One region of the Paenibacillus sp. FSL H7-0350 genome, then DNA from elsewhere that is predicted to be linked to it. Evidence: predicted binding sites of a transcription regulator. Region 1 holds the regulator's gene; the other holds the start of a gene.
What was found. The regulator LexA, encoded in region 1, represses DNA repair genes until DNA is damaged. The targets are predictions, from matches to a motif close to CGAACATATGTTCG.

Region 1 (3,839 bases):
CTGTAGTTGAGGGGGAAAAGAATGAATTCGCGTTATGATATCCCAAGTCCTGCACGCAGAGTCCGTAGGAGATCGGGCGGTAAATCATTACTGGTCCTTATTCTTGTTCTGATTGTGATGGCTGTTACGAATCCGGGGAAGGAAGCCTTCAGTGAATATTCTGTGAAGAATCTTGAGAATACGCTAGATCAGGTAATAGGCGACGGAATTAGCAAGCTGGTGGCTCAGCCTGTAATTGAGTCTTTGACCGAGCGGGATAACTACATTTTGTTCTCAGTATTTAGCGTACCAGACCTTAAAAATACCAATTTTTTTACCAGGGATGGCGGGGCTACTAAGAAGTATATTGGATTGTTTAAAATCCTTTTTATCAAGCTGTAAATATGGTTTACATATTGTTCCATGACCCGGTATAATTAAATAGATGGTTGTCGGAATCTTTTATCATGGTTGTGGAACAAGGAGGAACGAAGTTGAATACGGCTTATAAAGTACTGTCCAGTGATGCTGATCTATTCGCTGCCGCACTGGCACAGGTACAGGTCTACGTCGTTCAGCTGGTTGATGGCAAACCGCATGTGATTGCTGATTATGCCGGACCTGTACAGAAATGGACACCGGAGTACATAGTGCTGGCCGGAATGACTTATAGACGCGATGAATTTGAATTCCGGGTACGGTTGAACAAAAAGTAAGCAGATTACCTGTCCGCTGCTTGCTGCTCTTACATTACTGCCGAATCACACAAGCTTTGGAGTCATTCTTGGCATCTCTTATACTATCCAAGTGTAAAAGAGGTGTAAAGATGAGCCAAAGAGAACGTAACCGGATTCGCAGAGCCATTAATGTCCTGCTGACACAGCGGGCTGTCCTGCTGGAGAGACTGGAAGAAATCAATGAGAATCTGCGCAGAGTGCCTAGAGGTTCGCGGGCCAGAAGAGAGCTGCTGGCAGCCAGAGAATCGATCCGCGAGGCTATCCGTTTGAATACGGTGGCTATCCGTCTGTTGAGAAGTGTGCTGTAGTCTGTATCCGCTCTAATTCATTTGAATCACTGGAACCCTTGGGGCGCAATCTGGCGTCTCAAGGGTTTTTGTGAGTTCCTATTCCCTGATGGTGACACGGGTACCTATGGGAACGAGGGCAGCCAGGGTGAGAACATCTGCGTTATACATGCGGATACAGCCATGGGAGACCATGTGGCCGATGGAAGCAGGGTTATTGGTTCCATGGATGCCATAATGCGGCTTGGATAGACCCATCCAGAAGGCTCCGAACGGGCCACCCGGATTGGGCTGCTTGTTAATGATGGTGTATTCGCCTACAGGCGAGACGGTTAACATTTTGCCGATGCCGACAGGGAAGCCTCTGGTGACGACGTCATTATCCAGCAGGTACAGCATGCGCTGTGACAGATCGACGATAATTCGGTAATTGGGCATACAGATCAGCACTCCTTTGTAACAGGATATGTGCGGAGCTATGCAGCGGTTCTCAGAAAAAGTGGCCAAAAAGCTTAGTGCGAACAAATGTTTGCATTCGGCTTTTTGGCCACTTTAATAAGTGAAATGAACAGAAAACAGGCTGCTTCGCATGGTGCGGAGCAGCCTGTTCTTAAGCGGGGAGTAGATTAGTGGATATCGCGGAATAATCCGATGACCCGTCCCAAAATCGTAACCCGGTTAAGGCGGAGAGGCTCGTATGCCGGATTCTCCGGCTGCAGCCTGATATGATCCCGTTCCTTGTAGAAGGTCTTGACAGTTGCTTCATCTTCTTCGGTCATCGCTACAACAATATCGCCATTGTCGGCAGTCTGCTGCTGGCGTACGATGACATAATCCCCGTTCATAATTCCGGCATCCACCATACTGTCACCAAGGACAGATAGCATAAATACCTTGTTATCGCCTACATAATGAGCAGGTAACGGGAAGTAATCCTCAATATTCTCTGTAGCTGTAATAGGAACACCAGCTGTAACCTTACCCACTACCGGGATGCGGGTAACGGTCTGGACGAATTGATGCACATTCTCTGAATCTTCCTGGCCGAGCAATTCAATCGCACGCGGCTTCGTAGGGTCACGGCGGATCAGGCCCTTCTTCTCAAGCCGGTCCAAGTGACCATGCACGGTAGAGCTGGAGGCCAGGCCGACAGCCTCGCCAATCTCGCGGACGGACGGAGGATAACCCTTGCTGCGGACTTCATTACGTATAAATTCCAGGATCGCCAGCTGACGACTAGAAATCTTTGACATCGGTATCAACCCCATATACTATGTTTGGGAAAATTATAACATAGAACTTCCGTTCGTACAAACATAAGTTCTAAAATGAGGAAAAAAAGAGAACGCAAATAAAGAGAACAGACGTTCCGAAAAAACTATTGATCGAAACACATGTTCGTGTTATATTATTTTCGAAAGCAAGAACATGTGTTTGGAGGATGATGATCATGTTAAAGTATAGTACATACAACAGCATCTACAATAATGAGGATATCAAGGTGTCCGCTCCCGGTAATCCAACTGCTCATAGTAATGTAACCAAGGTCAAGGATGCGATTCTTCATAGTCTCACTGCGCTATCATCACTATTCCGTCAGGTCAGCCTGATGAAGATGGTTTTGGTGCTGATGCTTGTTATTTCGGGATTCACTGTGGTGGGGAATGTTTTTGCCGGTTCGGTCTCTTCACTGAAGCCGGATAAGCGGATCGTAGTCGAACGCGGTGATACCTTATGGAGCATTGCGTTAAGTAACAAGCCTGAGGACATGAGGACAGCCGTATATATAGAAGGAATAATGAAGACGAATCATTTGGAGAACAGTGTCATTAAGGCCGGAGATATTCTGACTTTACCTTTATACTGAAGGATTGTGTCAGACTAATGATCGACTCGGAGAGCTTTCAGGGGGTAGACCTTGACAAGCTCTTTTTCTCATGGCAAAGTTAAAATGAATTTAGAGGGAGGGAAACGTATTGAATATTGACGAATTGGTCGCACGCATCAATGAATTGGCACGCAAAGCTAAGAACGGCGGCCTGAATGAAGAGGAACTGGCTGAACGTGCCAAGCTCCGCGAGATTTACCTGGGGAATATCCGCACTAACTTTCGGGCCCAGCTTGATACTATCGAAATTGTGGACAATCCGGAGCATGAAGAGGGCAATAACGGACTTAAGCATTAGCCTGTTGCCTTTTCATAGATAATACAGGATGACTAGGGGGAACTTACATGGCCCGTTCTTGGGAAAGAATGGTTCAACGCAATACCAAGCAAATTAACCAGCAAAGAAAGAAGCAGGGGAAGGATTCCATTTACACTTCCAGCACTAAGACTGCCGCGAAAAGCATTGATATTTTCAAAGGCCGGAATATTGTATTCCCCGTTGTACTGATGCTGCTTGGCATCATGTTCTGGGTGGTAGGCTCAATTGACGAGGCCAAAGGAAGCGGGATTCTGGCCAACTGGCTGGGTGTGGTGCTGTACTTCCTGCTTGCTGCGCTGCTGTTCTTCCGCCGTCCGTTCCTTAAGGTTGAGCGTGCGCGTATCTCTACTATTAAATACAACCGCGAACGCTTCCTCGCTGCGGCGGATATTGAGAAGATCACTTTATCACGCAGTGTAGTAACCATTAAGTATAAGGGTAAGCGCAAGCAGTGGATTTTCTCCAAGCTGATTAACCGTTATGACACCGCTGCGATGGGGGAACGTCTGGAACAGTTCGCGAAGAACAACAATATTGAACTAGTGCACGAATAGGAAGACAGACCAGCATATAGGGAGTGGGAGAAGAAATGCCGATTACCGCCGTACTATTTGACCTTGACGATACCC
Region 2 (3,839 bases), 1.2 Mb from region 1:
GGGCAATGGCTGCCGCAGACCCCTTCCGGTCATTCTTCGGAGATCGTGAAGCTGAAGTTCCCGGCAGACCGCTACCCGGAGACCGCGAGGCACATCCAAAAGGCCATCCGCAAGGGAGAGTCAGCCATCTGTACCATCAACCGCAAGGATGCTGAGGAGAACCGCAAGGCGTCGCTGAAGGGAGTTCCCACCAAGAAAGGCTATGACCGGGACGAATGGCCGATGGCCATGTGTGCGGAAGGCGGAGCCGGGGCCCATATTGAGTACATAACCCCCAGTGATAACCGCGGAGCGGGAAGCTGGGTCGGCAATCAGCTGGAGGCGTTCGCAGACGGTACGCGTGTGGAGTTTATTTTCAAGTAAGCCGGCATGTGGGGGATGTTATTCAATTTCACTGCGATAAAGCGTAGAATGAAATGGGATAATATAACATAGATGGAGAGCCCGATGTGTTCTATATCTGTTATCGGGGCAAACGGCTGTACGGCCCTATGTCCGAAGCTGAAGCCTTACAGGAATGGTTCGCGCTTGCAGGAACAATTAAGGAGCTCTATATCATTGAAACTGATGCAGCTACAGGCAGAATCACACGCCAGATCGGGCCAACGGTCCGTGCTCATAAGAAGAAAAAAAAGAAATAGCCCTATCCGGCACAGGCCGGACAGGGCTACACTGGCTATAGGCTGTTCTAGAACAAACAGGCTTTTGTGATGATAACCAGCAGAATGAACAGAACCAGAATTGCACCTGTCGAAGTCCAAGGGCTTACTACCGGAACGATTGGAGGTCCCTGATTCACTCCACCTACGTTATTTCCACAACCGCAACCATACTCTGCTCCCATGATTAATTCCTCCTCTTGAATATTGAATACAGCACAGAATATGTGGAATTCCGCTCCGTTGCATGGGCCAATTGGCAAAGAAATACCATTCACCTAACGGACAGGCGTCCAGTGGTCGATATAGAGTATGAAGCAATGGCTTCACAACATATGGAGGGAGGAATGCCGGATGGATATTGCTGCATTATCCGTAGTGATGAGCCAGTCATCCTTACAGCAGGCCGCAGGGCTGCAGGTGATGAGCCTTGCCAAGGAGCAGGCGCAGAGCAGCGCCCAGGATATGGTTCAGATGCTGAGTCAGGCCACGCACCCCACCTTGGGAAAAACACTTGATATTCGAGCGTAATTCCTTTATGCTTACATACATAGGAACACCCGTTCCATATTTCAGCCGGTGATGAGTTACGTGCTGAACTGCTGCTTAGCCCTTTCGGGCTTTTCTTTTGGCCAATAACACGAACATACGATCTTATATATGGGGTGATTGATTATGCAAGGCTATTATCAGATGACCGCATTGGAGAAATGGACAGAGGATCTATACCAGCGTATTGGTGTCCGCAAGCCGTCCGACATCTCCATCGATTACATAGCGAACCGGCTCAATATCTGGGTACACTATCTGGATGTCCGCAGCAAGGCGATTGAGGCTACGGCCGGAATGTACAGCATGTTCATCGACAACCGTCTCCCTCCCGAGCTGCAGCGGCTGGAATTCCTTCACGAGCTGTGTCATCTGCTGCGGCATGCCGGCAAGTCTACGCTTATGCCCGGAGTGTTCACGCAGGCACAGAGAGATGAATCCGACCGGTTCATCCTGTATGCCTCCATGCCTTATGTCATGATCTCCGCGAATACGCTGCCCGAACTCCGTGAGGATGCCGTTACCGAACTGGCTGTAGCGTTCCAGGTTCCCGTCCCTCTCGCGCTGCAGCGGATCGACCAGATCCAGAGACGTATTTTTCAGGGGCAATTAATGGCTGTTATGGAACGTAACGAAGACAGAAATATCATCCACAGACATATTCGCTAAGCGCTGCGGGGATAATACAGACTATAGATCAGAACAAGAGATTCTACTGTAAAGGGGATCAAGATCAACGTGGAAGCCCTAAAAGTCATTCAATTATTGCTGACTCATCCTGAATACAGCGTCGATGCTGTTCATCCTGAAATTCCGGATTTTGTGGGTATCGAGACGATTGAAGTGGACCACGTGACCCAGACCTTCTCCATCCTGCTCCAGGAGCCTAAGGAATACGACTGAGTGCAGGATTCTACAGGATAACAATTACATAGAACAGCCCTGCTAACACGAACCGGTACAGCGCGAACCATTCCAGTCGAAGCCGCTTGATCATCTTGATGAACGTGACTACTGCAATCATGGCTACGAGGAAGGACGTCACGAACCCGATCAGCATGAGCACAAGATCATCCGAATTCAGCGCATTCCGGCTGTCATAGAGGTCCAGGAGGCTGGCTCCGAACATTACTGGTACTGAAATCAGGAAGGTGAAGTCCGCAGCGGCTTTCTGGCTGGTTCCCAGCAGCAGGCCCCCTGAGATCGTCGAGCCGGATCTTGAGAACCCGGGCCACAGCGCCAGACACTGGAACAGCCCGATGCCGAAGGCTTGGGTATAATTAAGCCCGTCTACCGTCTCTGACGTAACGGATCTCCTGCTGCGTGCAGCGAAGATCATCAATAGTCCACCGGCAATCAGACCAATGAGAACCGGCTTGGGGCCGAATAACTGGCTCTTGATCGTGTCTTTGAAGAGCAGATACACCACTAGTGCCGGAACCATAGCCAGGATCATGTGGATGGCATTCAGTCCCTTGCTCTTGGAGAAATCCAGCTTCAGCATATTCATCCCGATGTTCACATACTTTTTCCAATACAGCAGCAATACAGCCATTACCGCACCTAACTGGATTACGATTTTGAAGGTAACCGCACCCTCCCCCTCGAAGTCCAGCAGATCCCCTGCAAGGATAAGGTGCCCGGTAGACGAGACCGGCAAGAATTCAGTCAACCCCTCAATAATCCCTAATAGTATTGCTTTGATAGCTTCAGTCACTGGTGAATAACCCCTCTCGGAAGTGAATCAATATATTTCCAGTATAAGAGGCAGAAACGGAATTCCCCATCGAATGAGCTAACAATATAGGGGGTGGTGTGACATAATTGTCATGTGGGACTGGACTCTCTTTAATTAGTGGTTTGGGGGACGTTCCTGTGATTTACGTGATACCCATGATAACCCCCACTCTATGATCAGGCCAAAGGCTAACCAGGAGACAAAATGAATGCCATACAGAATGTACTGGAAAGCTTGCTCATTCTCCATAGAAGAATTCAGGTTTGTTAATTCGGGGTTAAAGATTAGGAGCAAGGGACTGGTTAAGAACAGCAATAAGTTCTTGTCGTCTTCTCCTGACAGATTATAGAGACAGACCAGCGAAGACAACACAGGTAGCCAGAAACTTAGTTTTTTGAATATCGTCTTCATAAATGACCTCCTTCTTGTCAAAATCATACTTCCCGCATCCAGAAATATGCAACTTCATGCAATGGGCTTTCGTAAATGGATAAAGGAGCTGGTAAAAATGGTTGTTATTTTCGCTGTTATTTTCGTATTGATTGCAGTATTGAATATCTTCTTCCCGGCCATGGGCTGGCGTATGCGTTACGGCTGGATGGTAAAAGGCGACTCCGGCCCCAGTGAAGCCTACCTCATTATGAGCAGAATCACCAGCGTGATCGTTCTAATTATCTTTTTCTTGTTCTTTTTGCCTTCTATGTTTGGTTAGATGTGTATTCTTCCATAAGCATCCCTCCTTAGTTGGTATATATTGTATAATTATAAAATAATGTATTTGAAAGGTAAAATAATGAAAAATAATACCAAATGGTTTGTTTACATATGTTGGTTCGGGGCTCTTGCTATTAATATTCGGTTGTTAATACGATCTTTTTCAAACAATGAGCCTG

Region 2: NYE24_RS11055 (ImmA/IrrE family metallo-endopeptidase) is a predicted target of LexA. The motif match lies at 1,301-1,314, and genes of this name have one in related genera.

Annotation. Positions count from the first base shown of each region.
Region 1 is NZ_CP151972.1:1,195,047-1,198,885, reverse strand. It holds gene NYE24_RS05570 (hypothetical protein) at 1-6, shown strand, start outside; gene NYE24_RS05565 (hypothetical protein) at 22-381, shown strand; gene NYE24_RS05560 (hypothetical protein) at 474-695, shown strand; gene NYE24_RS05555 (hypothetical protein) at 806-1,024, shown strand; gene NYE24_RS05550 (L,D-transpeptidase) at 1,103-1,441, opposite strand; gene lexA (transcriptional repressor LexA) at 1,630-2,256, opposite strand; gene NYE24_RS05540 (LysM peptidoglycan-binding domain-containing protein) at 2,454-2,870, shown strand; gene NYE24_RS05535 (DUF896 domain-containing protein) at 2,980-3,189, shown strand; gene NYE24_RS05530 (hypothetical protein) at 3,237-3,764, shown strand; gene NYE24_RS05525 (HAD-IA family hydrolase) at 3,800-3,839, shown strand, end outside.
Region 2 is NZ_CP151972.1:2,401,148-2,404,986, forward strand. It holds gene NYE24_RS11035 (NucA/NucB deoxyribonuclease domain-containing protein) at 1-363, shown strand, start outside; gene NYE24_RS11040 (hypothetical protein) at 450-641, shown strand; gene NYE24_RS11045 (hypothetical protein) at 689-844, opposite strand; gene NYE24_RS11050 (YjfB family protein) at 1,014-1,190, shown strand; gene NYE24_RS11055 (ImmA/IrrE family metallo-endopeptidase) at 1,335-1,877, shown strand; gene NYE24_RS11060 (hypothetical protein) at 1,947-2,111, shown strand; gene NYE24_RS11065 (undecaprenyl-diphosphate phosphatase) at 2,122-2,925, opposite strand; gene NYE24_RS11070 (hypothetical protein) at 3,061-3,357, opposite strand; gene NYE24_RS11075 (DUF6199 family natural product biosynthesis protein) at 3,455-3,658, shown strand.